DNA from 4 places in the Streptomyces sp. LMG1-1-1.1 genome. Region 1 is predicted to be linked to each of the others. Evidence: riboswitches for the same ligand, from Rfam matches in the RefSeq annotation. Region 1 holds a riboswitch; each other region holds the start of a gene.
What was found. Region 1 has a riboswitch for cyclic di-AMP ahead of MRBLMG1_RS06810 (C40 family peptidase). Riboswitches for the same ligand answer to the same signal wherever they lie in the genome.
Positions count from the first base shown of each region.

Region 2: another riboswitch for cyclic di-AMP. It lies ahead of MRBLMG1_RS22000 (transglycosylase family protein); the one in region 1 lies ahead of MRBLMG1_RS06810 (C40 family peptidase).
Region 3: another riboswitch for cyclic di-AMP. It lies ahead of MRBLMG1_RS01535 (M23 family metallopeptidase); the one in region 1 lies ahead of MRBLMG1_RS06810 (C40 family peptidase).
Region 4: another riboswitch for cyclic di-AMP. It lies ahead of MRBLMG1_RS14880 (M23 family metallopeptidase); the one in region 1 lies ahead of MRBLMG1_RS06810 (C40 family peptidase).

Region 1 is NZ_JBFPNH010000015.1:63,478-70,899, reverse strand. It holds gene MRBLMG1_RS06820 (ATP-dependent Clp protease proteolytic subunit) at 10-648, shown strand; gene MRBLMG1_RS06815 (hypothetical protein) at 656-961, shown strand; cyclic di-AMP (ydaO/yuaA leader) riboswitch at 1,301-1,482, shown strand; gene MRBLMG1_RS06810 (C40 family peptidase) at 1,486-1,962, shown strand; gene MRBLMG1_RS06805 (ATP-binding protein) at 2,038-2,472, opposite strand; gene MRBLMG1_RS06800 (8-amino-7-oxononanoate synthase) at 2,808-3,986, opposite strand; gene bioB (biotin synthase BioB) at 4,130-5,398, shown strand; gene MRBLMG1_RS06790 (adenosylmethionine--8-amino-7-oxononanoate transaminase) at 5,391-6,671, shown strand; gene bioD (dethiobiotin synthase) at 7,071-7,422, shown strand, end outside.
Region 2 is NZ_JBFPNH010000037.1:44,114-51,535, forward strand. It holds gene MRBLMG1_RS21980 (exopolyphosphatase) at 1-845, opposite strand, end outside; gene MRBLMG1_RS21985 (DUF501 domain-containing protein) at 842-1,387, opposite strand; gene MRBLMG1_RS21990 (FtsB family cell division protein) at 1,417-1,887, opposite strand; gene eno (phosphopyruvate hydratase) at 2,026-3,312, opposite strand; gene MRBLMG1_RS22000 (transglycosylase family protein) at 3,609-4,313, opposite strand; cyclic di-AMP (ydaO/yuaA leader) riboswitch at 4,317-4,490, opposite strand; gene MRBLMG1_RS22005 (transglycosylase family protein) at 4,749-5,786, opposite strand; gene MRBLMG1_RS22010 (cytochrome P450 family protein) at 5,905-7,164, opposite strand; gene MRBLMG1_RS22015 (globin domain-containing protein) at 7,253-7,422, shown strand, end outside.
Region 3 is NZ_JBFPNH010000001.1:364,019-371,440, forward strand. It holds gene hpnH (adenosyl-hopene transferase HpnH) at 1-459, shown strand, start outside; gene MRBLMG1_RS01515 (aspartate aminotransferase family protein) at 470-1,855, shown strand; gene MRBLMG1_RS01520 (helix-turn-helix domain-containing protein) at 1,951-2,580, shown strand; gene MRBLMG1_RS01525 (DUF6126 family protein) at 2,614-2,769, shown strand; gene MRBLMG1_RS01530 (tyrosine-protein phosphatase) at 2,816-3,637, opposite strand; cyclic di-AMP (ydaO/yuaA leader) riboswitch at 4,029-4,185, shown strand; gene MRBLMG1_RS01535 (M23 family metallopeptidase) at 4,188-5,183, shown strand; gene MRBLMG1_RS01540 (SGNH/GDSL hydrolase family protein) at 5,350-6,144, shown strand; gene MRBLMG1_RS01545 (STM4011 family radical SAM protein) at 6,131-7,009, opposite strand; gene MRBLMG1_RS01550 (STM4012 family radical SAM protein) at 7,043-7,422, opposite strand, start outside.
Region 4 is NZ_JBFPNH010000025.1:58,498-65,919, forward strand. It holds gene MRBLMG1_RS14865 (GNAT family N-acetyltransferase) at 1-2,285, opposite strand, end outside; gene MRBLMG1_RS14870 (HPr family phosphocarrier protein) at 2,461-2,742, shown strand; gene MRBLMG1_RS14875 (GntR family transcriptional regulator) at 2,928-3,611, opposite strand; gene MRBLMG1_RS14880 (M23 family metallopeptidase) at 3,817-4,587, opposite strand; cyclic di-AMP (ydaO/yuaA leader) riboswitch at 4,600-4,764, opposite strand; gene MRBLMG1_RS14885 (M16 family metallopeptidase) at 4,964-6,331, opposite strand; gene MRBLMG1_RS14890 (M16 family metallopeptidase) at 6,358-7,422, opposite strand, start outside.

The DNA of each region.
Region 1 (7,422 bases):
TTTTTACAGATGGAGGTGCCCGCCATGGACGCCCGTTACGTCCTGCCCGAGTTCACGGAGCGGACCCACTTCGGAACCCGGACCCTCGACCCGTACTCCAAACTCCTCGAATCGAGGATCGTCTTCCTCGGCACCCCGATCGACGAGACCTCGTCCAACGACGTCATCGCCCAGCTGCTGCACCTCGACTACGCGGCACCGGGCCGGGACATCTCGCTGTACATCAACTCCCCCGGCGGCTCGATCAGCGCCATGACCGCGATCTACGACACGATGCGGACGCTCTCCAGCGACGTGGAGACCACCTGTTTGGGCCAAGCCGCCTTCACCGCCGCCGTCCTGCTCGCCGCCGGCACCCCGGGCAAGCGCATGATGCTGCCCGGCGCCCGGATCACACTCGAACAGCCCACCCTGGACGAGCCGCTGCGGGGACAGCCGAGCGACCTCGACCTCCAGGCAAGCGAACTGCTCCGGCTGCGGGCCCTGGTGGCCGCGATGCTCACCGAACACACCGGCCGGAGCCGGGAACGGATCGACGCCGACATCGACCGCCTCACGGTCCTGGACGCCCCGGCGGCGGTCGCGTACGGCCTGGTCGACCACGTGCTCACGAGCCGGCGGGGCTCCGCCGGCGGCGCGGCGCGGTGAGGCGGCCGTGGTCCCCGAACTGCCGCCCCTGCCCGCCCTGACGCGGGCCGAGGGCGAATTCGTCGACGCGTACCTCGAAGTCGTCGACCTCCTGGGGAGGATCAACCCATCCAGAAGCTCGCATACTTATGGGGCGCTCCGTGCGGCACAAGCCCTGGTCGGACGCGCCGAGGCGTTGTGCGAAGCCCTGACGCTCATGCATATGCGGGGCGAGAGTGAGGTGCACGCCGAGACATTGGCGCGCGCCCTGCGGGTGTTGGACGGTGAGCGCCGGACCGACCGCGTCACCGTTCCCCGCACTCGCGCGAGTTGACATTCCGGCGTGTCGCGTCAAGGTCCGTACGGCCGACGCGCGCCGCAGAATCCCTCCCCCGTTCGGCGTAGTCGACGAATCGACATGCGACGTGGGCAAGTTGCACAGCAGGTGTACACATCTGGCGGAATCGAACGTTCCATCGCAGGTACGGGGCTCGTCGGCCAAACCTCCAAAGATCACAAAGGCTTTCTGTCCACCCGAACGGATCAGTCGTGAGGAGCCTCACATATCGCCGTTTCAACTCGGTTTTCGCCCATGTAGTGGGTCAAGATCCCTGACGACGACAAGCCCCCGCCGCCGCGGCGGGGCGGTCCGGGCGGACGCCGAGTCCTGCCGCTGTCCCGGACGTCTGGTCGACAGGATTGGATCGGCAGGAGTGGAGGACCCGATTTTTACGGGACGTACGCGCTGTTCCGGCAGCGACGCCGTTCCTTGGGGTGAAGCCGCAGCCGCGGCCGGGCATCTTCGCCAGCCCGAACCCGACAGGTCATCCTTCGCAGGCGGCTGACGAAGGGTTGCGCATGACTGCGCAGATGCACGTCCCGTCCCTGCTGTCCCGGGCCGGAGCCGTCTCGGCTCTCACCCTCGCCGCCGTCGGCGGCACGCTGTTCGCACCAGGAGCGGCGCCGGAGGCCCAGGCAGCGACCACACACGCGAACAAGGCACTGAGCGTCGCCGTATCGAAGAAGGGATCGCCGTACCGGTACGGAGCCACCGGACCCACCCGGTTCGACTGCTCCGGTCTGACGCTCTACGCGTACAAGAAGGCGGGCAAGTGGCTGCCTCGCACCGCGCAGCAGCAGTACAACAAGACCCGGCACATCTCCGCGTCCAGCAGACAACAGGGGGACCTGGTCTTCTTCCACTCCGGTGGAAGGGTCTACCACGTGGGGATCTACGCCGGCGGCGGCAAGATCTGGCACTCGCCCAAGACGGGATCCTGGGTGAAGCTCGACAAGATCTGGTCGTCCAAGGTCTACTACGGCCGCGTCCGCTGACGGCCCCCGGCCACTGAGCCGGGCCCCGGACCGCGGCGAGGAGTGGGGTGGCGCCGCCCCGCTCCTCCACCCGCGCTAGATCGCCACGCGGGCGGCCGTCCAGGGGAGCGTGATCGCGACCGTCTTGCCGCCCTCCTCGGTCGGCGTGACGGAGAGGCGGCCACCGGCCTCGGCCGCGAGGGAGCGGATGATGACGAGGCCGCGGCCGTTGTCCTGCTGGACCGCGGCCGGAAGGCGCCGGGGCCGGCGGGGGTGGCTGTCGGTCACACCGACGTGCAGGAGTTCCTCGCGCACCAGCCGTACGTCGACCGTGAAGGTCGGCGACTGGCCGAAGGTGTGCAGGACGGCGTTGGTGGCCAGCTCCGAGACGATCAGACGGATCGCGTCGGCGGTGTCGCCGCCATCGTCGAGGCCCCAGCCGGCGAGCACCTCCGCGACGTACCGCCGGGCCGTGGGGACCGAGGCGGGTTCGCTCGGCAGCGTGACGGATGCTTCCTGGTGATCTGCCATGGCGACGCTGTCCCTTTCCCGCCGGGAACACTGCCCCGGATTGCGCTTCGCGTCAGAGTGCCACCGATCGTGCCGCCCGGGGCGGGGTTCCACCAAGATATGTCCCCATCTGTCGCCCGAAGCGGTGAACTCTGCGACGTGCGAACGCGCTTGGTCCGCCGACTCAGACGACGGGTGCGCTCCGCAGAAGCGTCGCCACCACGCACTCAGACGACAGGCACCGTCCGCAGGAGCGTCGCCACCGCCCACTCAGACGACAGGCACCGTCCGCAGAATCGTCGGCACCACCCGCTCAGACGACAGGCACCGTCCGCAGAATCGTCGGCACCACCCGCTCAGACGACAGGCGCCGTCCGCAGGATCGTCGCCACCGCCCGCTCGATCTGCGCGTCCGTCAGGTCGGCGCGGGCCGTGAGCCGCAGCCGCGAGATGCCGTCGGGCACCGACGGCGGCCGGAAGCAGCCGACGAGGAGGCCCTGGTCGCGGCAGTCCGCCGCCCACGCCAGCGCCGCCTCCGGGGAGGGCGCGCGGACCGAGACGACCGCCGCGTCGGGCCTGGCAGAGGTGAGGCCCGCGTCGGTGAGCAGCCGGTGCAGGGTGATCGCGACGGTACGCGCCCGCTCGGCGAGGCCCGGCTCGGCGGCGATCAGCCGCAGGCTCGCGAGCGCCCCGCCGGCGGCGGCCGGGGCGAGCCCGGTGTCGAAGATGAAGGTGCGGGCCGCGTTGACCAGGTGCTCGATCACCCGCGCGGGGCCGAGCACGGCGCCGCCCTGGCTGCCCAGGGACTTGGAGAGGGTGAGGGTGGCGACGGCGTCCTCGTCCCCGGCGAGCCCGGCCTGGTGCAGGGCCCCCCTACCCCCCGTACCGAGGACGCCGAAGCCGTGGGCGTCGTCCACGACGAGCCCGGCACCGTGCGCACGGCAGGCGTCGGCGAGCTCGGACAGCGGGGCCTTGTCCCCGTCGACGGAGAAGACGGAGTCGCTGACGACCAGGGCACGCCTCCCGGGGTGCGCCTCCAGCGTCTTGCGCACCGCCTCGGGGTCGGTGTGCGGGACGACGGCCGTCTCGGCGCGGGCGAGGCGGCAGCCGTCCACGATCGACGCGTGGTTGGCGGCGTCGGACACGATCAGCGCGTCCCGGCCGCCGAGCGCCGTGAGCGCCGCCAGGTTGGCGGTGTATCCGGAGGAGAAGACCAGGGCCGCCTCGAAGCCGCAGAAGTCGGCGAGTTCGCGCTCCAGGCGGGTGTGCAGCCGGGTGGTGCCGGTGACGAGCCGCGAGCCGGTGGCTCCGGCGCCCCAGCGCCGTGCCGCCTCGGCCGCCGCCTCGGTGACCTCCGGGCGGCGGGTGAGCCCGAGGTAGTCGTTGCTCGCCAGGTCGAGGAGCTCCGACTCGGCCGCGCGGGGCCGCAGCGTACGGACGAGACCGGCCTCCGCCCGGCGGCGCGCCTCGGCGTCGGTCCAGTCGAACGCGGTCCGGCGCGGGCCCGCGGCCCGTGCGTCGTCGGCCTGTGGCATACGGCGATCCTTTTGTAGGCAGCGCACAGACCCTAACCGGAGCATGCCGAGGTCGGGATGTGGTCATCCACACACCTCAATCGGAGGCGTTTGTTCGGTTCCTCCTTGGCCCGGGGGCGGGCGGTAGGCAAGGATCTGCGGTTATGGACCTGCTGAACACGCTGGTGGAAAAGGGGCTGCGGCGCGAGCTGCCGACCCGTGAAGAAGCGCTCGCCGTCCTGGCGACCTCCGACGACGAACTGCTCGATGTGGTGGCGGCGGCCGGCAAGGTGCGCCGCCAGTGGTTCGGGCGTCGGGTGAAGCTCAACTACCTCGTCAACCTGAAGTCGGGGCTGTGCCCCGAGGACTGCTCGTACTGCTCCCAGCGGCTCGGCTCCAAGGCCGAGATCCTCAAGTACACGTGGCTGAAGCCGGACGAGGCGTCCCAGGCCGCCGCCGCGGGCGTCGCGGGCGGTGCCAAGCGGGTCTGCCTGGTGGCCAGCGGGCGCGGTCCGACGGACCGCGACGTCGAGCGGGTCGGCAAGACCATCGAGGCGATCAAGGAGCAGAACGAGGGCGTCGAGGTGTGCGCCTGCCTCGGTCTGCTGTCGGACGGCCAGGCGGAGCGGCTGCGCGAGGCCGGCGCCGACGCGTACAACCACAACCTCAACACGTCCGAGGCGACGTACGAGGGGATCACCAAGACCCACACCTACGCGGACCGGGTGGACACCGTGCAGAAGGCGCACGCCGCCGGCCTGTCGGCGTGCTCGGGCCTGATCGCGGGCATGGGCGAGAGCGACGAGGACCTCGTCGACGTCGTGTACGCGCTGCGCGAGCTGGACTCGGACTCGGTGCCGGTCAACTTCCTCATCCCCTTCGAGGGGACCCCGCTCGCCAAGGAGTGGAACCTCACCCCGCAGCGCTGCCTGCGGATCCTGGCGATGGTCCGGTTCGTCTGCCCCGACGTCGAGGTGCGGATCGCGGGCGGCCGCGAGGTGCACCTGCGCTCGATGCAGCCGCTCGCGCTGAACATCGCGAACTCGATCTTCCTCGGCGACTACCTGACCAGCGAGGGCCAGGCCGGCCAGGCCGACCTGGACATGATCGCGGACGCGGGCTTCGAGGTGGAGGGCGCCGGCACGACCACGCTGCCGAAGCACCGCGCGGACGCGCTCGCCGCGGCGGGCGGCGGCTGCGGCTCGCACGGCTCCGCCGAGGGCGCCGGCTGTGGTGCGCAGGCGCCCGCCGAGGGCGCGGGCTGCGGCTCGCACGCCGGTGGCGGCTGCGGTCCGTGCGGCGGTCACGCTGAGGCGCCGGCGGAGGAGCCGGCTGTGGCGCCGGCCGCCGAGGCCGCGCCGAACGCCGCCCGGACCGACCTGGTCGCGGTACGCCGCCGCGGTGCCGGCACGGACCTGGCGCCGAATGCGTAACGACGAACTCCTCGCCCTGGACCGGGCGCACGTCTGGCACCCGTACGGCCCCATGCCGGGCCGTGCGGAGCCGCTGGTCGTCGCGTCCGCGTCCGGAGTGCGCCTCCGCCTCGCCGAACCGGTGGAGGGTCAGGACGAGCTGGTCGACGGCATGTCGTCGTGGTGGTCGGCGATCCACGGCTACAACCACCCCGTGCTCAACGAGGCGGTGCGCGGCCAGCTGGAGAAGATGAGCCACGTCATGTTCGGCGGGCTCACCCACGAGCCGGCCGTCCTGCTCGCCGCCCGGCTCGTCGAGATCACCCCCGAGCCGCTGCGGCACGTCTTCCTCAGCGACTCGGGCTCCGTCTCCGTCGAGGTGGCGGCCAAGATGTGCCTCCAGTACTGGCGCTCACTCGGCCGGCCCGAGAAGCAGCGGCTCTTCACCTGGCGCGGCGGCTACCACGGGGACACCTGGCAGCCGATGTCGGTCTGCGACCCGCAGGGCGGGATGCACGAGCTGTGGTCGGGCGTCCTTCAGCGGCAGGTGTTCGTGGACGCCCCGCCGGCCGCGTACGAGGAGTCCTACGCCGAACTGCTGCGGACGGAGATCGGTCGCCACGCGCACGAGCTGGCCGCCGTCGTCGTGGAACCCGTCGTCCAGGGCGCCGGCGGCATGCGCTTCCACGACCCCGGCTACCTTCGGGTGCTCCGCGAGGCGTGCGACGCGCACGACGTGCTGCTCGTCTTCGACGAGATCGCCACCGGGTTCGGCCGGACGGGCAAGCTGTTCGCCGCCGACCAGGCAGGCGTCTCCCCCGATGTGATGTGCGTGGGCAAGGCGCTGACCGGCGGCTACCTGTCCATGGCCGCGACGCTCTGCACGAGCCGGGTCGCCGACGGCATCTCGCAGGGCGAGGTGCCGATCCTGGCTCACGGGCCGACCTTCATGGGGAACCCGCTCGCCTCGGCCGTCGCCCTCGCCTCGCTCGACCTCCTGCTCTCCCAGGACTGGGAGGTCGAGGTCAAGCGGATCGAGACCGGCCTGCGGGAGGGGCTCGCCGCGGCGGGCGACCTCCCGGGCGTGCGCGAGGTGCGGGTGCTCGGCGCGATCGGCGTCGTCCAGCTCGACCACGAGGTCGACATGGAGGCGGCGACACGCGCGGCCATCCAGGAGGGCGTGTGGCTCCGCCCGTTCCGGGACCTCATCTACACCATGCCGCCGTACGTGACCGGTAACGACGACCTGGCCCGCATCTGCGCCGCCGTCCGCGCCGCCGCGTCGGCGGGCTGAACCGACTAGGCCGGCTCAGGGGTCCGGCGGGGCCGAACGGCTCCCCGGGCCCCCGGGCTCGGCAGGATCGAACAGCTCACTGGGCCCCTGGGCTCGGCGGGGTCGAACGGCTCACAGGACCCCCGAACTCGGCGGGCTTAGAAGGCTCACCGGACCGCCGGGCGCGCCGGCCTAGCAAGGCTCACCGGTCAGCCGGGCACAGCGGACTCAAGAGGCTCGCCGGCTCCCGGGGCTCGGCAGGCTCGAAGGGCTCACCGGCCCCTGGGTCGGCGGACTCGAAAGGCTCACCGGCCCCTGGGTCGGGCGGCCTCGAAAGGGGCGCCGGACCCACCGGCTCGGCGGACTCGACAAGCTCACTGGCCCCGGGGTCGGCGGGCTCAACGGAAGGACTGGGCAGCAGTGGGAATCATCGTCGTCAGCGGTACGGGGACGGAGATCGGCAAGACGGTCGTGACCGCCGCGGTGGCCGCCGCGGCCACCGCGGCGGGCCGGTCAGTCGCCGTCCTGAAGCCGGCGCAGACCGGAGTCGGACCGGACGAGCGGGGCGACGCCGACGAGGTCGTCCGGCTCTCCGGCGCCGTGACCTCCGCCGAGCTGGGCCGTTTCCCGGAGCCGCTGGCCCCTGGTACGGCCGCCCGGCGGGCCGGTCTCGCCCCGGTCGGGCCCCGGGAGGTCGCCGAGGCGGCCAGGAAGCTCGCCGCCGATCACGACCTGGTGCTCGTGGAAGGGGCGGGCGGGCTCCTCGTCCGCT
Region 2 (7,422 bases), on a different contig from region 1:
CGCTCGACGATCTCCCGCAGGACGAGGGTCCCGGCGATGATCACGTCGACCCGGCCGGGGTGCATGACGGGGATCGCGGCGCGCTCGTCGTGGGTGGAGGCGAGGAGCCGGTCGGTCACCTCGGCGATCTGCTCGGCGGAGATCCGGGCGTGGTGGATCTTCGCCGAGTCGTACACGGTGTGCCCGTGCACGATCCCGGCGACCGTGGTGACGGTGCCGGCGAGCCCGACGAGGGTCTCGGCGGTGTCGATCGGCACGGTCTCGGCGGCCAGGTCGAGCGCGGCGCGCACGTCGGCGCGGATCGCCTCGACCTCATCGGCGGTGGGCGGGTCGTGCCGGACGTGCCGCTCGGTGAGCCGGACGCAACCGATGTCGACCGAGCGGGCCGCCTCGACCGACTTGTTGCCGATGACGAACTCGGTGGAGCCGCCGCCGAGGTCGAAGACGAGGTACTTCTGCGAGCCGTGCAGCTCGCCGGTGGCGCCGGTGAAGGAGAACGCGGCCTCCTGGTCGCCGGTGATCACCTCGGGCTCGACGCCCAGGATCTCCACGACCCCGTCCACGAACTCGTGGCGGTTCTCGGCGTCGCGGGAGGCGGAGGTGGCGACGAAGCGGAGCCGCTCGGCGCCCAGCCCCTTGATGACCTCGGCGTACTCGCGGCAGGCCGCGAAGGTGCGCTCCAGGGCCTCCGGGGCGAGCCGGCCCGTCTTGTCGACGCCCTGGCCGAGCCGGACGATCTTCATCCGCCGGTCCAGCTCGACGAGGTCGCCCGTCTCCGGGTCGACGTCGGCGACGAGCAGGCGGATGGAGTTCGTACCGCAGTCGATTCCGGCGACCCGGGTCATTCCGCCGACTCCTTGTCGTCCTCGTCGGCGCACGGGGTCACGCAGGGGCCCTTGGCCCACCACTCCGGCAGCATCGCGAGGGCCTCGTCGCCGAAGGGGTTCACGCCGGGTCCGGCGGCCAGCGAGTGTCCGACGAGGACGTGCAGGCACTTGACGCGGTCCGGCATGCCGCCGGCGCTCGGGAAGCCCTCCAGGACCTCGATGGCGTCGCGGCGGGCGATGTAGTCCTCGTGCGCGGCCCGGTAGGCGGCGGCGAGCTCCGGGTCGGTGGCGAGCCGGGCCTGCATCTCCTTCATGACCCCGTTGGCCTCCAGGGTGCCGATGGCCGAGGCCGCGCGGGGGCAGGTCAGGTAGTACGTCGTCGGGAACGGGGTGCCGTCGGGGAGCCGGGGCGCGGTCTCGACGACGTCCGGGTTGCCGCACGGGCAGCGGTGCGCGATGGCGCGCAGGCCGCGGGGCGGCCGGCCGAGCTGCTGCTCGAAGGCGGCGATGTCCTGCTCGGTGGGCTCGGTGCGGTCGGTCTGCGGAGGGGGCGTTTCCATGTCTGCCTTGCTGTGTCGCGGAGGAGGGGTCAGGGACGGTCGGCGTGGTCGACGCCGTCCCAGAGGTTGTCGTACCAGGGGCGTTCGGCCGCCCCCTGGTCGGCGCGGGGCCGCTGCTCCGCGTCGGGGTCGTTCACGGTGAAGCCGGTCTCGCCGGGCAGCACGTAGTGCAGGTGCTCGCGGGCGAGGCGGCGGACGTAGGCCGGATCCTGGAGCCGGGCCTTCTCGTCCCTGAGTTCCTCGACCCGACGCGCGGCCTCGGCGGCCTTGCGCTCCTGTTCGGCGATCTCGCCCTGCTGGGACACGTAGCTCCGCATCGGATAGGCGAGTGCCACGACGAGGGAGCAGACGACGAGGGCGAGGAAGGCCGCGCGGCCGGTGAGCCGGGAGCGGCGGGCCTGACGGCGGGTCTGGGAGCGGTAGACACGGGCGGCGGTCTGCTCGCCGAGCAGCCTGATCCGGGTCGCGGTCGAGAACCGGTCCCGGTCCTTCGCGGCCATGTCGTGTCGCCTCCCCTGTTCACGCGGACGTCCCCGCACACGGTACGGGACCGAGTACGGGGACGCTTCGCTTCGCTACGCCTTTGCTCCCGGTTCGATTCTCCGGAGGCCGAGCGCGTAAGCCGCTCTGGGGAGAGCTCAGCCCTTGAAGCGCGGGAAGGCGCTGCGGCCGGCGTAGACCGCGGCGTCGTCGAGGATCTCCTCGATGCGCAGCAGCTGGTTGTACTTGGCGACGCGGTCCGAGCGGGCCGGGGCGCCGGTCTTGATCTGGCCGCAGTTCACGGCGACCGCGAGGTCGGCGATGGTGACGTCCTCGGTCTCGCCGGAGCGGTGGGACATCATGCACTTGAAGCCGTTGCGCTGGGCCAGCTCGACGGCGTCGAGGGTCTCGGTCAGCGAGCCGATCTGGTTGACCTTGACCAGGAGGGCGTTCGCGGTGCCCTCCTCGATGCCGCGGGCGAGGCGCTCCGGGTTGGTGACGAAGAGGTCGTCGCCGACGATCTGGACCTTGCTGCCCAGCTTGTCGGTGAGGACCTTCCAACCCGCCCAGTCGTCCTCGAACAGCGGGTCCTCGATGGAGACCATCGGGTACGCGGCGACGAGCTCTTCGTAGTACTCGGTCATCTCGGCGGCCGAGCGGGACTTGCCCTCGAACTCGTACGTGCCGTCCTTGTAGAACTCGGACGCGGCGACGTCGAGCGCCAGCGCGACGTCGGAGCCCGGGGTGTAGCCGGCCTCCTTGATGGCCTCGACGATGAGGTCGAGGGCGGCGCGGTTCGACTCGAGGTTCGGGGCGAAGCCGCCCTCGTCGCCGAGGCCGGTGGAGAGGCCCTTGCGCTTCAGCACGCCCTTGAGCGTGTGGTAGATCTCCGCACCCCAGCGAAGGGCCTCGGAGAAGGACTCCGCGCCGATCGGGGCGATCATGAACTCCTGGATGTCCACGTTGGAGTCGGCGTGCGACCCACCGTTGAGGATGTTCATCATCGGAACGGGCAGCAGGTGCGCGTTCGGGCCGCCGAGGTAGCGGAACAGCGGGAGGTCGCTGGCCTCGGAGGCGGCGTGCGCGACGGCGAGCGAGACGCCGAGGATGGCGTTGGCGCCGAGCGAGCCCTTGTTCTCGGTGGCGTCCAGGTCGAACATGGCCTGGTCGATCAGCCGCTGCTCGGTGGCGTCGTAGCCGACGAGCTCCGGGCCGATCTGCTCGATGACGGCGAGGACGGCCTTCTCGACACCCTTGCCCAGGTAGCGGTTGGGGTCACCGTCGCGAAGCTCGATGGCCTCGAACGCACCGGTGGAGGCGCCGGACGGAACAGCAGCACGGCCGGTGCTGCCGTCGTCGAGGCCGACCTCGACCTCGACCGTGGGGTTGCCTCGGGAGTCCAGGATTTCCCGGGCTACGACGACGTCGATGGACGGCACGAGCATCTCCTTCTGGGATGTGACGCTGGATGTGACGCAAGGTCGATGCAGGTCGCTTGGCCTTGCGACAAGAGCCTAACCGCCTCGGGGGCTCCAGCCAGCCGGGCGCCCGCACCCTGGGACGAAAAAGGACCCAAGGGCACGCACATGGGGACGAAGGGCCTCAGATCTACTGGACGGTAACCGCCGGGGCCCCGCTACGGGCCCTCATTAAGGGGTCCGACACGACGGAACCCCGGTCCGGCGTGCACGGGGGGAAGGCACGCCGGACCGGGGTGGTCACCGCGGGAGAGTCGTCAGGCTCACTTCAGGTGGAGCTGCTGGCCCACGTAGATGAGGTCGGCGTCGGCGACGACGTCCTTGTTCAGGTCGTAGAGCTTCTCCCAGCCGCCCTTGACGCCGTGCTCCTGGGCGATGGTGCCGAGCGTGTCGCCGGCCTCGACCCGGTACTCGCCGTCACCCTTCTTGACCGTCGTGCCGGCCGGGGTGGTGACGGTCTTGCGGGCCGTGGCCTTCTTGGCGGAGGCGGCCTTCTTGGTGGCCTCGGCCTTCTTCGGGGCCTGGCGCTGCTCGCTGCGCGTGGTCGGCTCGGTGGCCGTGCGCTGGGGAGCCTCGGTAGTGCCACCGGTGTAGGCGGCGCCCGAGAGGCCCACGCCACAGCTCGGCCACGCGCCCTTGCCCTGGCCCGCGAGGACCTTCTCGCCGATGGCGATCTGCTGGGACTTCGAAGCCTGGTTGGCGGTCGAGGCGTAGGCGGTGCCGCCGTACGCGGCCCAGGTGGAGGCCGAGAACTGCAGGCCGCCGTAGTAGCCGTTGCCGGTGTTGATGGACCAGTTGCCACCGGACTCGCACTGGGCGACGCGGTCCCACTCGGAGGCCGTGGCGGCCGACGCGGTGCCCGCGGTCATCAGCGGGGCGGCGACGGCGACACCGGTGACGCCGACGAGCGTGGCGACCTGGGTGGCCTTGGAGGGACGACGGTGTTTGCCCTTGCCGGAAAACAGCATGGAGATTCTCCTCACCGACGCCTGTGAGGTGAGCTGTCGGGTTCGGGCCGGAAAGTTGCCCGGCCGCGTGTCCTAGCACGCGGCTTCACCCCAAGCCGGTCTTCGGCCGTCTGTCTCAACGGCCGGGACCGGCACTTACCTTGGGTCCCCCACTCCTGCCTTCGGCGCTGACGCGACGACTGTTCCCATCGGCCGACGGCAGGATTCGGCGTTTCGGTCGACGGGGCCCGCGGTGGCGAGCGGTTACGACCGTAGACACAGACCCACCGGAAGTTCAAAGAGGCCGATTGCGGAAATATCGCCCTTACTTGCCCTCCGGTGGGGGGCGTTTGTGCAGGTGAGAGGTGACGGAGGCAAAGGTTACGGACAGGACACGCCAGTTGAGGCGAAGAGACCCATGTCTCACTTGCCCAGAACCGGACATACAGCCCTGAACTACCCCTCGACCGAAGCCGGATCCGTCGTCAGCTCAAGGCTCTGACCAGGCAGGATCAGGTCCGGATCGGCGCCCACCGTCTGACGGTTGGCGTCATAGAGGGCCGTCCACCCTCCCGGCAGTTCGTTCGACTGCGCGATATCGGAGAGGCTGTCGCCGGGCTGCACGGTGTACGCGCCCGAAGTGTCCTGACTGTCCGTTGCGTTCGAATTCTTCGCACCGTCAGCCGAGGGCGTCGAGGAGGCGTTTTCAGCCAGCTTGTCCGTGGAAGATGCGTGTCTACCCGATTCGCCCGAGCTGCCCGGCTTGCCGGTTTCCTCCGGAGCGGCCTCGCCCCGGTGCTTGCCGGAACCCGGCGTGGCCGACGGCACGTCACCCTCCGCCCCATCGGGGGAAACGGGCGTACCGGGCGTAACGGACTCATCAGGCGTGCCGGGAGTCGTCGGCGTACCGGGGGTGACGGGCACTCCCGGGGTGACCGAGGCGTCCGGGGTCCCCGGCGTGCCGGGCGCGACGGGCGACGGGACGGCCGTGGCCGTCTTCGCCTCCCCGGCGGCGTCGGCGGAGCCCGCCGGGAGGCCGTCGGTCCGGTTCGACTCGGCGACCGGCCCCGTGGGGGCCTTCGGGACGGAGGTCGGGCCCGGGTCCACCCCGGTGCCCTTGCCGTCGTTCGTCAGGCCGGCGATCGGCGCGCAGGTGGCCCACTCGGTGCTGCCCTTGGCAAGGGCCTTCTCGGCCACCGCGATCTGCTGGGCGCGGCTGGCGAGGTCGGGGCTGGGCGCGTACGCCAGACCCCCGTTGCGCTCCCAGCTGTCCTGGGTGAACTGGAGTCCGCCGTACATGCCGTTGCCGAAGTTGGCACTCCACTGGCCGCCGGACTCGCACTCGGCCACCCGGTCCCAGGTGGAGGCGTCGGCGGCGGAGGCGGACCCCGTGGCGAGCAGCGGCAGCGCCATGGCGGATCCGGTCACACCTGCGGCGACGACGAGGGCGGGGGCCTGACGGGGGCGACGGTGTCGTCCGTTCCCGGAACGCATAGAAGCGCCTTTCGCGTGACGGCTGAAGACTGCGGTGAACGTAGCCGTATTCGAACGCTCGTCACAAGTCGATGGACCGGCGATCACGCGAAGATCACAGTTCTGATGAATCGTCAGTTCACTGGAGGGGTACGGAAGGGGAGAATTCCACCGGAAGCGTGCGCAATCCCCGCATGATGAGCCCACCGCGCCACCGCAGTTCGTCCGGGTCGACCGCAAGTCGCAGGTCCGGCAGGCGAGTCAGCAGGGTCGCCAGCGCGGTCTGCCCCTCCAGGCGGGCGAGCGGCGCGCCCAGGCAGTAGTGGATGCCGTGCCCGTACCCGAGGTGCTGGTTGTCCCGCCGGGTGAGGTCCAGCACGTCCGGTCCCGCGAACCGCGCCGGGTCCCGGTTCGCGGCGGCGAGCACCACGAGCACCGGGTCCCCGGCCGGGATCTCCTGCCCGCCGATGGTCAGCGCCCGCGTCGCGTAGCGCCAGGTCGCCATCTCCACCGGCCCGTCGAACCGCAGCAGTTCCTCCACGCCCGTCTCCAGGAGCCCCTGCTCCCCGGCCGCGAGCGAGGCCTGGAGCCCCTCGCGCTGCCCGGGGTGGCGCAGCAGCTGGTAGACCCCGTTGCCGATGAGGTTCACGGTCGTCTCGAAACCGGCGAAGAGGATGATGAAGGCCATGGCGGCGGCCTCGTTCTCGGTGAGGTGCTCGCCGTGGTCGGAGGCCTTGATGAGCCCCGAGATGAGGTCCTCGCCGGACTCCTCGCGCTTGCGGTGGATCAGCTCCGCGAGATAGCCGCGCATCTTCTTGACCGACCGCGCGACCCCGCCGCGCGGCCCCCCGCCGTGCCGGATCATCATCCCGGCCCAGTCCCGGAAGTCGTCCTGGTCCTCCGGCGGCACGCCGAGCAGGTCGCAGATCGCGTAGATGGGCAGCGGGAACGCGAACTCGTGGATGAGGTCGGCGCTCCCCCGCTCCGCGAACGAGTCGATGAGCCCGTCGGTCAGCTCCTGCACCCGCGGCGCGAACTCGGCGACCCTGCGCGGGGTGAAGGCCTTCGACACCAGCCGCCGCAGCCGGGTGTGGTCCGGCGGGTCGATGTTGAGCAGGTGGGTCATCAGCTCGGCCTTGCGCTCGCCCGGGATGCCCGTCTTCCCCTTCGCGTGCGGGGACTCGTCGTGGTGCGCCGGGTTCTTCGAGAGCCGCTGGTCCGCCAGCGCCTGCCGGGCGTCGGCGTACCGGGTCACGAGCCAGGCCTCGACCCCGCTGGGCAGCGTCGTCCGGTGCACGGGCGCGTGCTCGCGCAGCCAGGCGTAGGCGGGATACGGATCGCTCGCGAACTCCCAGGTGAAGAGCTCGGGGGCGGAGGCGGGGCCGGGAGTCGTACGCACGGCACGACCGTACAGGGATACCCCGGGAAGGCACGTTCGTGGAGAACCTGTGATCAAGGGGTACAGGTCGTGCCCTAGATTCTTGTCGGTGGACCCCCAGCTGCTCAGAGCTACCTTCGCCGTCGTCGAGAGACGCGCCGAACAAGCCGTCACCTTCTTCTACTCGCACCTGTTCTGGAACAACCCGGGTGTGCGCGAGCTGTTCCCCGCGGACATGCTCCCGCAGCGCGACCGGCTCTTCGCCGCGCTCACCCATGT
Region 3 (7,422 bases), on a different contig from region 1:
GACGACCTCCAGGTCGACGAAATGATGATCTCGCCCGCCTACGCCTACGAGAAGGCCCCCGACCAGGAGCACTTCCTCGGCGTCGAACAGACCCGGGAACTCTTCAAGAAGGCCTTCGCCGGCGGAAACCGGCGCCGCTGGCGGCTCAACCACTCGCCGCTCTTCCTGGACTTCCTGGAAGGAAAGGCGGACTTCCCCTGCACCGCCTGGGCGATCCCCAACTACTCGCTCTTCGGGTGGCAGCGCCCCTGCTATCTGATGAGCGACGGCTACGTCCCCACGTACCGCGAGCTGGTCGAGGAGACCGACTGGGACAAGTACGGACGCGGTAAGGACCCGCGCTGCGCCAACTGCATGGCGCACTGCGGATACGAACCCACCGCCGTCCTGGCCACCATGGGCTCCCTCAAGGAATCGCTGCGCGCGATCCGGGAGACCGTCTCCGGGAACAACGGGTGAGGCGGCGGGCATGAGCGGGGAGTTCGACCTGCGGGCGCTGCTCGACGCGCGCGGCGGCGAGCGCTACGAGCTGCACGCCAAGTACCTCAACCACCAGCTGCCGCGCATGCTGCACACCATCGGCTTCGACAAGGTGTACGAGCGGGCCGAGGGCGCCCACTTCTGGGACGCCGACGGCGTCGACCACCTCGACATGCTCGCCGGCTTCGGCGTGATGGGCCTCGGACGGCACCACCCCGTCGTCCGCAAGGCCCTCCACGACGTCCTGGACGCCCAGCTCGCCGACCTCACCCGCTTCGACTGCCAGCCCCTCCCCGGGCTGCTCGCCGAGCGGCTGCTCGCCCACAGCCCGCACCTGGACCGGGTCTTCTTCGGCAACAGCGGCACCGAGGCCGTGGAGACCGCCCTGAAGTTCGCCCGGTACGCCACCGGGCGCCCCAGGGTCGTCTACTGCTCCCACGCCTTCCACGGGCTCACCACCGGCTCCCTCTCCGTCAACGGCGAGCGGAGCTTCCGGGAGGGCTTCGACCCGCTCCTGCCGGACACCGCGATCACCCTCGGCGACCTCGACGCCCTGGAGCGGGAGCTGCGCCGGGGCGACGTGGCCGCCTTCGTCGTCGAGCCCATCCAGGGCAAGGGCGTCCACGAGGCGCCGCCGGGCTTCCTGCGGGCCGCCCAGGAGCTGCTGCACCGGCACGGGGCCCTGCTGATCGCGGACGAGGTGCAGACCGGCCTCGGCCGGACCGGCGACTTCTACGCGTACCAGCACGACGAGGGCGTCGAGCCGGACCTGGTCTGCGTCGCCAAGGCGCTCTCCGGCGGCTACGTGCCGGTCGGCGCCACCCTGGGCAAGGACTGGATCTTCAAGAAGGTGTACTCGTCGATGGACCGCGTCCTGGTCCACTCGGCGAGCTTCGGGTCGAACGCGCAGGCCATGGCGGCCGGGCTCGCCGTCCTGTCGGTCATGGAGGACGAGGGCACGGTCGCCCACGCCCGCCGGATCGGCGACCTGCTCTCCGGGCGCCTCAAGGAGCTCGTGCCCCGGTACGAGCTGCTGCACGAGATCCGCGGGCGCGGTCTGATGATCGGGATCGAGTTCGGCCGGCCGTCCTCCCTCGGGCTGCGCGGCCGCTGGACGATGCTCCAGGCGGCCCGCAAGGGCCTCTTCGCCCAGATGGTCGTCGTCCCGCTGCTCCAGCGGCACCGGATCCTCACGCAGGTCTCCGGCGACCACCTGGAGGTGATCAAGCTGATCCCGCCGCTGATCATCGACGAGGCGGACGTGGACCGGTTCGTCACCGCCTTCACGGCGGTCATGGACGAGGCGCACGGGGGTGGCGGGCTGATGTGGGACTTCGGGAGGACGCTGGTGAGGCAGGCGGTCGCGCAGCGCTGACGCGCACCGGCCGTCGGCTTCGACCGGCTTCGACCGGCTTTTGCCTCTGAGGCAAGAAACTTGCCTCAGAGGCATGTTCCTGGCGGAATGGACGCATGGACCACGTCCCCGGGGAAGCCTCCCCGGACCCCGACACCACCGGCGTCCTGCCCGACGTCGCCCCGCAGCTGCGGGCCCTGCGCCGCCGCCGGGGGCTCACCCTGGAGGCCGCCGCCCAGCGCGCCGGCCTCTCGCCCGCCCACCTCTCGCGGCTGGAGACGGGGAACCGGCAGCCCTCGCTGCCGATGCTGCTCGCGCTCGCACGCATCTACGGTACGACGGTGTCCGAGCTCCTGGGCGAGACACCGCCCGAGCGCGACCCCGTCGTGCGGGCCGGCCGCTCCGACCCCGTCGAGGCCGACGGCTGGATCTACCGCCAGGCCGGCGGCGCCGGCCGCGCCCTCCAGTGCCTGCGCGTGCACGTGCCGTACGCCACCCGGGCCGACATCGTGCGGGTCCACCCCGGCGAGGAGTGGATCCACGTCCTGGAGGGCCGGGTGCGGCTCGCGCTCGGCGAGGCCGTCCACGTCCTCGATCCCGGGGACAGCGCGCACTTCGACTCGCTGACCCCGCACCGGATCGGCGCCGCCACCACCGGCGGGGCCGAGCTCCTCTTCGTCCACACGCTGATGCAGAGTCCCGCGGCCGAGCTGTGCCTCGGCGACGGAACCCCGCACCTGCGCTGAACCCGCGTCACCCTTCCCCAGGAAAGGACCGACATGTCCGAGAAGTCCGCGCCTGTCACCGGCGAGGAGCGAGGAGAGGGCAAGTTCCCCAAGGGGCTCGTGCTCCGTCTCTTCGCCTATCTGATCGCCGGCCACCTCTTCGCCGGCTTCCTCTACCTGCTCTTCATGCTGGGCGGGCAGAACCAGTAGCGGCGGTCCCGCGGAGGCGGCCGGCGGCGGCGCGGGCGGCCGGAGGTCAGGCCTCCGTGAGCAGCTGCTCCCGCAGGCGCTCGCGGGTCTCCGGGGTCAGCTTCAGGCCCTCCGTGAGGTAGGTGTCCACCGTGCCCCAGGTCGCCTCGATCGTCTCGAAGGCGGCCCGCAGGTACTCCACCCGCGCGTCGAAGAGCGGGCTCAGCAGCTCCATCACCTCGGGCGACATCGCGTCGGGGGAGGTGGAGCTGCGGCGCACCTTGTAGCGGCGGTGCGGGTCGTTCGACTTCACGTAGTCGGCCTCGATCGCCTCCCGCTCGACCCCGACGGCGAGCAGCGTGATCGCGATGGAGAGCCCGGCGCGGTCCTTGCCGGCCGCGCAGTGCATCAGGGCGGGGACGCTCTCCTCCGCCATGGAGTGCAGGATGCGGCTGTGCTCCCACGCCCGCTCGACCACCATCTTCCGGTACGAGTCGGACATCCGGGCGGCCGCCTTGCCGTCGCCGAGGATCTCCCGCAGCTGCTCGATCTCGCCGTCGCGGACCAGCTTCCAGAACTCCTTCCCGTCGGCCGGGTCGTTGAGCGGTATGTTCACGTTCCGTACGCCGGGCAGCTCGACGTCCGCGCCCTCGACCTTCCGGTCGGCCTCGTTGCGGAAGTCGAAGACGGTGTGCAGTCCCAGCGTGGCGAGGAAGGCGGCGTCGCTCTCGGTCGCGTGGGCGAGGTGGCCGCTGCGGAAGAGACGGCCGGCGCGCACGGCGCGCCCGTCCGTCGTCGGCAGGCCGCCCACGTCCCTGAAGTTGCGGACCGCCGCCAGCTCGGGCTCGTTCGCTTCGGTGGGCGGGACCTGCGGAAGCTGCTGCGTCACGGATGCTCCTGGGTGTCGTCGTTCGGGTGCCCGACACGAGATCGGTTCCAGGGGCAATCATCCCGGTGGGGCGGTGCGGGCGCACCCCCTCGGACGGTAATGGGCGATCTGTCCGAATTAAGGCATTGGGGATAACGCGCCCTGGTTGCAGGCGAGATGGGTCGGGCCGCGTGAGCAGCGTCATAAAGGTGACGGATCGTGGCCGACCGTCCGGAGCAAATGCCGTGCGCAAAAAGGAAATCGAAGGACCGTCATCCACACAGGGTGACCGGAATTCGAGCCGAATGGCACGCCGGGGAATCCCCCTCGAAAACAGTGGCTTGTTCGCGCCGACCCCGCTCGTCTAGCGTCACCGTCAATCCGGTCGGACCGCCGAATCCTGCCACCGTCCGGAATTCACTCACCCATGTGTGGCAGGAGCGGGGGACCCAGGAAGTACGCCGGTCCCGCGATGCAGGACGGCTAGGGGTGAAGCCGCGTGAGAACGCGGCCGGGCATCTCCAGTCCGAACCCGACAGCTCACCTCGCAGGCGCCGGAGAGGAATTCGCCATGCCCGCGAAGGGTAAGCACCGCCGTCCCAGGATCAACCCCCTCACCCGTGGACTCGCCGTCGCCGGCACCGGTGGCGCCGTCGTCGCCCTCCCGCTCCTCGGAGCGACCGGGGCCCACGCCGCCGAGCAGTCCGCTCCGGCCGCCGTCCCGGCCCACGCCGTCACCGCCGCCGCGCAGGTGAAGGCCCCCGCCGTGGTCGAGGCCGCCCCCGCCGCCGCCAAGACGGCGCCGAAGACGTACTCCGTCGTCCGCGGCGACTACCTGTCGAAGATCGCCGCCGAGCACCACCTCGCCGGCGGCTGGCAGAAGCTGTACGCCGACAACCGCCAGGTCGTCGGCGAGAACCCCTCGCTGATCCTCCCCGGCATGAAGCTCACCCTCGGCGCCAAGGGCTCCGCGCCCGCCGCCCCGAAGAGCACCGCGCCCAAGGCCGCCCCCAAGAGCACGCAGAGCTCGAAGAACGGCGACACCCCGCGCGCCTCCCGCGGCAGCGAGCGCTCCTCCGCCCCGGCCGCCGCCACCACGGAGACCGCCACCTCGCAGTCCTCGCAGACCGCGCAGTCGTCGGGCTCCTCGACCTCCGCCTCCGGCTGGGTCACCCCCGTCGCCGGCGGCGGCTTCTCCACCCCGTACCACGCCTCCGGCTCGATGTGGTCCTCCGGCTACCACACCGGTGTCGACTTCATCGCCTCCTCCGGCACCACCGTCCGCGCCGTCGGCGCCGGCACGGTCGTCTCCGCCGGATGGAGCGGCGCCTACGGCAACGAGGTCGTCATCCAGCACGCCGACGGCAACTACTCGCAGTACGCCCACCTCTCCTCCCTCTCCGTCTCGTCCGGCCAGACCGTCACCGGCGGCCAGCAGATCGGCCTCTCCGGTTCCACCGGCAACTCCACCGGCCCGCACCTGCACTTCGAGATCCGCACCACGCCGAACTACGGCTCGGACATCGATCCGCTGGCCTACCTGCGCCAGCACGGTGTCGCCGTCTGACGCGGACGCCCCCCCGACGCGGACACCTCCGGCGGCCCGGCACGCGCGTGCCGGGCCGCCGCCGTATTCCGGCTTGGGAGAATCTTTATCGGTGGCATATGTCACCCTGCGTCAACCCCTCCTTACGGTCGCGTAGGTCACATCCGAAGAGGAAGGATGTGGTCCCGTGGCAGACGATTCGAGATCAACAGACAAGAACGCATTCGGGTCGTACGCGGCGATCGGTGACAGCTTCACCGAGGGCGTCGGAGACCCCGGGCCCGACGGGACGTACGTCGGCTGGGCGGACCGTTTCGCGGTCCTGCTCGCCGACGAGCTGCCGGAGCACGACGACTTCCGTTACGCCAACCTGGCCGTACGCGGGCGCCTCCTCGACCAGATCGTGGCGGAACAGGTCCCCCGGGCGAAGGAACTCGCCCCCGACCTGGTGACCTTCTGCGCCGGCGGCAACGACATCATCCGCCCCGGCACGGACCCCGACGACGTCGCCGAGCGCTTCGAACGCGCCGTCGCCGACCTGACCTCCGCCGTCGGCACCGTCATGGTGACCACCGGCTTCGACACCCGCGACGTGATCCTCCTCAAGCACCTGCGCGGCAAGATCGCCACGTACAACGGACACGTCCGGGCCATCGCCGACCGCTACGGCTGCCCGGTCCTCGACCTGTGGTCGCTGAAGTCCGTCCAGGACCGGCGCGCCTGGGACGACGACCGGCTCCACCTCTCCCCGGACGGCCACACCCGCGTCGCGCTGCGCGCCGCCCAGGTCCTCGGCCTGCCCGTGCCCGCCGACCCGGACCAGCCCTGGCCCCCGGTCCCCCCGCGCGGCACCCTCGAAGTCCGCCGCGACGACATCCACTGGGCCAAGGAGTACCTCGTCCCGTGGATCGGCCGCCGCCTCCGCGGCGAGAGCTCCGGCGACCACGTCGAGGCCAAGCGCCCCGACCTCATGCCCCTGTAGTCCGGGGGAGGGCCGGCGGGGGAACGACGGCGGGGATCCGCTCCAGCACCCCGCCGGCGAACACGTCGTACAGCGGCAGCGTCTCCAAGTGGACGTAGCCGATGTGGCAGTCGCAGACGGCGAGGGGACAGGCCCGGGGGCGCAGGGCGGCGCGGTACGAGCCGTCGTACAGGTTCCCCAGCTCCGCCCTGACGAAGTGGCAGCGGCGGACCGTCCCCTCGCCGTCCACCGAGATCACCGACTCGCCCGTGCGGCAGGGCAGACCCGCCGACCGGTGCGGATGTCGGCTGTACGGGAAGAGCGGGTCGATCCCCGTCCACTCCGCCGCCTCCGCGTCGGTGTACGTGTGCCCCTCCGCCGCGTTCACCCAGAGGTACACGTGCGGCGGCAGCGCGGCGCGCAGCCGGCGGGCGTCCGCCGCGTGCTCGGGCAGCCCGACCACGCCGACGCTGAACCTGATGCCCCGCCCGGCTAGGTCGAGGCACTTCGCGAGGAAGCGCTCGTACGGCGTCTGGCCCGGGTGGTACGTGCACCAGAGCGCCACGGTCCCCGGGTCCGCCTCCGCCAGCCAGTCGGTGCGGCAGCTCAGATTGGTCTGGATGGCCACCCGCTCCACGTGCGGCAGCCGGGAGAGCCCGACCAGCGCCCGCCGGTACCAGGAGCGCACGAGCCCCTCGCCCCACGGCGTGAAGAGGACCCGCAGCCGGTCACCGGTCTGCCCGGCCGCCCACCCGGTGAACCGTTCGAGCGCCGCCCGGTCCGCGCGCAGCAGCTCGGGGGTGTCCCGCCGCTTCGCGAACGGGCAGTACGGGCAGTCGAAGTCGCACGAGGAGAGCGGGCCCCGGTACAGCACGGTCAGGTCCATGCCCGAGGACGGGTCCGGGTGCACGCCGGCCCGCTACTTCGCCTCGTACGCGGCCATCGCGGCCCGTACGGCGGGGGAGAAGAGCTCGGGGCCGAGCCCGTCCGAGTGCGCGAGCCCCTCGGGCGACAGCCGCAGCAGCCCCGCCGGCGCGTCCGTGTCCAGCCAGCCGAACGCCCCGAAGCGGGCGAGCTCCGGGCCGAAGTCGGCCAGGGGAGAGGAGCCGAACCGCTCCTCGTACCCGTCGACGGGCATGCCCTCCGCCTGGAGGAGCGACTGGAGGAGGTGACGGCGCCTCGCCTCCGCCTCCGTCATCCCGTAGCCGTGCCGGGCGCGGGAGAAGTCCTCCGTCTCCGTGTAGACGTCGATGATCGAGCGGATCTCCCGCATGCCGACGGCGTAGTCGAAGGAGTAGT
Region 4 (7,422 bases), on a different contig from region 1:
GCCTCGTCGATGTCCTCGTACTCGGGGACCCGCCCCGGCTCGGCCGCCTGCCGTCGCCACTGCCCGTACCGCACGGCCTCGGCCAGCGCCCGCACGGCCCGCTCGGCGGCGGGGTAGGCGGGGATCGTGGCGGGCGCGGCGGGAGGGGCGGTCGTGTCGGACGTCACGTCCGCACCCGGCGTCGCCTGCGTGTCCGGCGTGACCTGAGTGCCGGGCGTGACCTGAGTGTCGGGCGTGATTTGAGTCCCGGACGTCACCTGAGCGCCGGGCGTGACCTGCGTGCCGGACGTCACCTGAGTGCCGGTCGTCACCGCCTGGTCCGTGCGGCGGGGGGCGGGGCGGGCTCCGGTCGGTGCGCCGCCGCGGCCCGCCGGGGCCGGCCGGGTGCTGGTCGCCACCGCGAGGGCCTCCGCGAGGCCGCCCATCTCGACGTGGACGACGACGACGGGCTTGGTGGGCGCGGGGGCGGAGGCGACGGCCTCGCGGAGGGCGGCCGCGAGGACCTCGCCGTCGCCGAACTCGGTGGCGCCGTTCTCGCCGACCCAGGGGATCGCGGTCACGACGACCGCGTCGGAGGTCTCGTCGGCGAGCGCGGCTGCCAGCGCGTCCCGGAAGTCCGCCGGGACCGCCGCCGTCGTCAGGTCGAGCGGCCGCAGCGGGCGCAGTCCCTCCGTGAGGCAGGCGTCGTACGTGAGGAGGCCGAGCGACTCGGAGTTGCCGAGGATGGCGACGCGGGGCCCGGCGGGCAGCGGCTGGGCCGCCAGGAGCATTCCGGCGTCGACGAGTTCGGTGATGGTGTCGACGCGGATCACCCCGGCCTGGCGGAGCAGCGCGGAGACCGTGGCGTGCGGGATGCGGGTGAACGGCACCCGGTGGCCGGGCGGGGCGCTGCCGCTGTGGCGGGCGCCCTTGACGACGACGACCGGCTTGACGGCGGCGGTGCGGCGGGCGAGCCGGGTGAACTTGCGGGGGTTGCCGATCGACTCCAGGTAGAGGAGGACGACGTCGGTGCCGGGGTCGTCGTACCAGTGCTGGAGGAAGTCGTTCCCGGAGACGTCGGCGCGGTTGCCGGCCGAGATGAAGGAGGAGAGGCCCGCGCCGTGCCGGTGGAGTCCGGCGAGGAGCGCGATCCCGATCGCGCCGGACTGGGCGAAGAGCCCGATGCGCCCGGCGGCGGGCATCTGCGGGGCGAGCGAGGCGTTGAGCCGGACGTCGTCGGCGGTGTTGATGATCCCGAAGGCGTTGGGGCCGATGATCCGCATGCCGTACGAGCGCGCCTGCCGTACGAGTTCACGCTGGCGGTCGCGGCCGGCCGGGCCGCTCTCCGCGTATCCGGCGGAGAGGACGACGAGGCCGCGCACCCCGTGTTCGCCGCAGTCCGCGACGGCTTCCGGGACCCGCTCGGCGGGGACGGCGACGATCGCCAGGTCCACCGGCTCCCCGATGGCGCCGACGGAGGCGTGGGCGGGGACGCCGTCGAGTTCCGCGGGGCCGTCGGTGAGGGCGGCGTTCACCGCGTACACGCGTCCGGTGAAGCCGGCCCCGATCAGGTTGCGCAGCACGGTCCGGCCGACGCCGCCGGGCGCGCGTCCGGCGCCGACCACGGCGACGGACCGGGGGGTGAGGAGCCGCTGTACGGAGCGCGCCTCGGCCCGCTGTTCCCGCGCGCGCTGGACGGCGAGGGAGCGGTCGGTGGGTTCGAGGTCGAGGTGGAGGCGGACGGAGCCGTCCTCGAAGCTGCGCTTCTGGGTGTAGCCGGCGTCCGTGAAGACCTTGATCATCTTGTTGTTGGCGGGGAGCACCTCAGCGGCGAAGCGCCGGATGTCCCGCTCGCGCGCCACGGCCGCGATGTGTTCGAGGAGGGCGGAGGCGACGCCGCGCCCCTGGTGGGCGTCCTGGACGAGGAAGGCGACCTCGGCCTCGTCCGCCGGGGCGGAGGCGGGCATCCCCCGGTCGTCGATGCGGTCGTAGCGCACGGTGGCGATGAACTCGCCGCCGACCGTCGCCGCGAGTCCCACCCGGTCCACGAAGTCGTGGTGGGTGAAGCGGTGGACGTCCTTGGCGGAGAGGCGCGGGTAGGGCGCGAAGAAGCGGTAGTACTTCGACTCGTCCGAGACCTGCTCGTAGAAGCTCACCAGCCGGTCGGCGTCGTCGGCGGTGATGGGCCTGATGCGCGCGGTGCCGCCGTCGCGCAGGACCACGTCCGCTTCCCAGTGGTCGGGGTAGACGTGCTCCGGCGGGGCCGGTCGTTCCGCCGCTTCCGACTGCTCCGACGCGCTCTGCATGGGGTCAGCCTACGGCCGCGACACGACCGTGGCACCGCTCGCGCGGCGGGTGCGCGCCGTGCAAGGTAGGGAGGGCCGAGAGGCGGTCCGGTCCGGGCCGAAGGTCGGCGCGAGCACCACACAGCACATGAGAGACTGGTCTAGACAACCCGCTTGAGACCCGAAGGGCAACACCATGGCTGAGCGCCGCGTCAACGTCGGCTGGGCCGAGGGCCTGCACGCCCGCCCCGCGTCCATCTTCGTCCGTGCCGCCACGGCTTCCGGCGTGCCGGTGACGATCGCCAAGTCCGACGGCACCCCGGTGAACGCCGCTTCCATGCTCGCGGTGCTCGGGCTGGGCGCGCAGGGCGGCGAGGAGATCGTCCTCGCGTCCGAGGCCGACGGCGCCGAGGCCGCCCTCGACCGTCTCGCGAAGCTGGTCGCCGAGGGTCTGGACGAGCTCCCCGAGACCGTCTGATCCGGTCCCCCCGCACGACGAATGGCCGTGGCCGCCGAAATTCCGGCGGCCACGGCCATTCGCATTCTCCCGGTCATTGTCCCGGTCAATGTTTCGATCAATGCCCCGATCAGTGTCCCCGTCGATGTTCCGGGCAGCACTAATAGCGCCGCGCGAATACCTCTTCTTTGTATACGGTGCGCACGTTAATTCCGGACGCTCGCCGTGTTGACTGCATGTTGCGAAACCCTCACACGGCCCCGCTCCGGCCTTTTGAGCCGATGCAGCGGCAGTGAGCGTTCCGCGTGCAGCGCGGTCAGCGCCCTGGCCCGCTCGGCGTCACCGCGCGCCACCGCGTCCACGATGGCGCCGTGCTCGGCCCAGGCCTCCACCGGCTGGGCGGGCGAGTCCACCGCGTACATCCAGGCGATCTTGTGCCGCAGCTGGGTGAGCAGCGCCGTCAGGGCGGGGCTGCCGGAGGCCTGCGCGAGCGTCTCGTGGAACCAGCCCCCGAGCGAGCGCAGATCCTCGCCCTGGCCTCGCCTGGCCCGCTCCTGACCCAGCCTGACCAGGCCCCGCAGCACCTTGAGGTGGGCGTCCGTGCGGCGCTGCGCCGCCCGCGCGGCCCCCAGCGGTTCGAGCAGCGACCGCATGTCGAGCAGGTCGGCCGCCTCCTGGTCGGTGGGCTCGGCGACGTGCGCACCCGCGTGCCGGCGGGTCACGACGAAGCCCTCGGACTCCAGCGTGCGCAGGGCCTCGCGGACCGGCACGCGCGAGACCCCGTACCGGCGGGCGAGTTGTTCCTCGGTCAGCCGGCCGCCGCGCTCGTAGACGCCGGAGACGATGTCGTCCCTGATCGCCGTGCATACCGAATGCGCGGGAATGCGCATGTCCGACCTCCGCCTTGGTCCGCGCGAGACAATTCGAGCGGCGCCTGTTCTGCGCCTGATCATCGACTCTATTGCAGCGCGCCGGGATTTCCGATGCCCCGGCGGAATCCATGGCATTGTTCCACCGACTTACGAGCAGCGAAAAGCCCCGGCTCAGTACGAGCCGGGGCTTTTGCGACGCGGTGCGGAACCGGGCCGGGCGATGTCAGACGCGGACGCCGCGGGCGCGGAGGTACGCGATCGGGTTGATGTCGGAGCCGTACTCGGCGCTCGTGCGCGCCTCGAAGTGGAGGTGCGGGCCGGTCGAGTTGCCGGTCGAGCCGGAGACGCCTATCTGCTGGCCCGGCTCGACGGTCTGGCCGACGTGGACCCCGATGGAGGAGAGGTGCCCGTACTGCGTGTACGTGCCGTCGTTCATCCGGATCACGATGTTGTTGCCGTACGCGCCGCCCCAGCCGGCCTCGACGACGGTGCCGGAGCCCACGGAGGCGACCCGGGTGCCGTAGGCGGCGTGGAAGTCGACGCCGGAGTGGCTGCCCGAGGACCAGAGCGAACCACCGGTCTTGTAGCCGGTGGAGACGTACGAGCCGGCGACGGGGAGCTGGAAGGAGGCCAGGCGGCGGCGCTCGGCCTCGCGGGCGGCGCGCTCGCGCTCCTGGCGGATCTCCTTGGCGCGGGCCTCGGCCTTGCGCTTCGCCTCGGCCTTGACCTTCGCCTGGGCGACGGCCTCGACGGCCTCCTGCTCCTGGGCGGCGGCCTGGGCGTCGATCCGGTCCACGAGGGAGTCCTCGGTGATGACCTGGGTGAGGCCGGTGTCCTCGGCGGAGCGGTGGTCCGTGTCGGCGGCGAGCGCCGGGGAAGCGAGGGTTCCGATGACGCCGGTGGTGGCGAGCGTCGCGACGCCTGCGATGCCCACGCTGCGGCGCGCCATCCGGCTCGGACCACGATGCTTCCCGGTGGCACGGGTGAACGCCATGTAGTGGCTGATCCTTTCCTTCCTTCTCGCCTACCGGGTTAGCTGACGGGTTCGGAGCAGGAAGGTCTCCTACGGGCCCCTCCGTACGGGACGAAGGCGTCCGATTCACCCCAGGGACTCATGTGGGTCCCCGGCTCCCCAGGCTCGCGCCTGACGGGGACTCGGCGATGACTGTCCGATGCCGCGGCTGCGGCACGTGCAACTGACGAACAGCCGGACAGACGCTATGCGGATCGTCTTTCAATCACCAACCACACACGCATTTTGTAAGACATGCCACAGGGCAAAGAGTCACCCTTGCCGTCAATACGGACAAACCGAAGGGCCCCGGCGAACATGCCGCCGAGGCCCTCCCGTTGTCACGCCGAAGCCGGAATCAGCCGGTCACGACGGTCACTTCGCCGATGCCGAGCTCCCGCACGGGCTCCGCGATCTGCGCCGCGTCACCCACGAGCACCGTGACGAGCCGGTCCACGGGGAAGGCGCTGACCACGGCCGCGGTCGCCTCCACCGTGCCGGTCTCGGCCAGACGCGCGTACAACTGGGCCTGGAAGTCGTCCGGGAGGTGCTGCTCGACCTGGTCGGCGAGCGTCCCGGCGACGGAGGCGGCCGTCTCGTACTTGAGCGGCGCGACCCCCACCAGGTTCTGCACGGCGGTCTCGCGCTCGGCGTCGGTCAGCCCCTCGGCGGCGAGGGTGCGCAGCACCTGCCACAGGTCCTGGAGGGCCGGACCGGTGTTGGGGGTGTCGACGGAGCCGCTGATGGCGAGCATCGAGGCGCCGTTCCCCTCGGCGTCCGAGCGGAGCACCTGCCCGAACGCCCGCACGCCGTACGTGTAGCCCTTCTCCTCGCGCAGGACTCGGTCGAGCCGCGAGGTCAGGGTGCCGCCGAGGCAGTACGTGCCGAGGACCTGGGCCGACCAGACGCGGTCGTGCCGGTCGGGGCCGATCCGGCCGATCAGCAGCTGGGTCTGGACGGCGCCCGGGCGGTCCACGATGACGACCCGTCCGGTGTCGTCGGCGGTGATCGGCGGCATCGGGAGCGGCTCGGCCGGCTCACCGGTCCAGGCGCCCAGCGTGTCCGCGAGGACCTTGTCGAGGTCGACGCCCGTCAGGTCGCCGACGACCACCGCCGTGGCCGTGCCGGGCCGGACGTACGCGCCGAAGAAGGCGCGGACGGCCGCGGCGTCGATCGCGGCGACGGTCTCCTCGGTGCCCTGGCGCGGCCGGGACATCCGGGACTCGGCCGGGAACAGCTCCTTGGAGAGCTGCTTGGCGGCGCGGCGGGCCGGGTTGGCCGTCTCGTGCGGGATCTCGTCGAGACGGTTGCGCACCAGGCGCTCGATCTCGGTGTCCAGGAACGCCGGGGCGATCAGGGCCTCGGAGAGCAGCCCGAGCGCCTTGGGCAGCCGGGAGACGGGGACCTCCAGGGAGACCCGTACGCCCGGGTGGTCGGCGTGCGCGTCGAGCGTGGCGCCGCAGCGCTCCAGCTCGGCCGCGAACTCCTCGGCGCTGCGCTGGTCCGTCCCCTCGGACAGCGCGCGGGCCATGATCGTGGCGACGCCGTCGAGACCGGCGGGCTCCGCGTCCAGCGGGGCCGGCAGGAAGAGCTCCACGGCCACGACCTGCTGGCCGGGGCGGTGGCTGGTCAGCAGCGTCAGGCCGTTGTCCAGCTTCCCGCGGTCCGGGGCCGGGAAGGCCCAGGGCCTGGCGGCGCCCGGCGTCGGCTGCGGGTGGAAGTCCATGCTCGTCAAAGACGCGGCAGCGTCGGTCACTGGTCCGCTCCCTCTTCGTCGTCGCCGTCGGCGTTGTCGCTCTGCTCGGTCGCCAGGGGCTCGTAGACCAGCACCGCGCGGTTGTCGGGGCGCAGCTTGGCCTGGGCGACCGCCCGCACCTCGTCGGCGGTGACGTCCAGGACCCGGTCGACGGCCGTGAGGGCCAGCTGCGGGTCGCCGAACAGCACGGCGAACCGGCACAGTTCGTCGGCGCGGCCCGCGACGGTGCCGAGCCGGTCGAGCCACTCGCGCTCCAACTGGGCCTGCGCGCGCTCCATCTCCTCGGGGGTGGGGCCCTCCGCGGCGAACCGGGCGAGCTCCTCGTCGACGGCCGCCTCGATCTGCGGGACCTCGACGCCTCCGGAGGTCTTCACGTCCAGCCAGCCCAGCGAGGGCGCGCCGGCGAGCCGCAGCAGGCCGAAGCCGGCGGCGACGGCCGTGCGGTCGCGGCGGACCAGCCGGTTGTGCAGCCGGGACGACTCGCCACCGCCCAGGACCGTCAGGGCCAGGTCGGCGGCGTCGCACTCGCGCGTGCCGTCGTGCGGCAGCCGGTAGGCGGCCATCAGCGCGCGGGCCGGGACCTCCTCCTCGACGACCTCGCGCAGCTGCTCGCCGATGACCTCGGGCAGCGAGCCGTCGCGCGGGGGCAGCTTGCCGTCGTGCTGCGGGATGGAGCCGAAGTACTTCTCGATCCAGGTGAGCGTCTGCGCCGGGTCGATGTCGCCGACGACGGACAGCACCGCGTTGTTCGGCGCGTAGTACGTGCGGAAGAAGTTCCGCGCGTCCTCCAGCGTCGCCGCGTCCAGGTCGGCCATGGAGCCGATCGGCGTGTGGTGGTACGGGTGGCCCTCCGGGTAGGCGAGGGCGGTGAGCTTCTCGAACGCGGTGCCGTACGGCACGTTGTCGTAGCGCTGGCGGCGCTCGTTCTTGACGACGTCCCGCTGGTTCTCCATGGACTCGTCGTCCAGGGCGGCCAGCAGCGAGCCCATGCGGTCGGCCTCCAGCCAGAGCGCGAGCTCCAGCTGGTGCGTGGGCATGGTCTCGAAGTAGTTGGTGCGCTC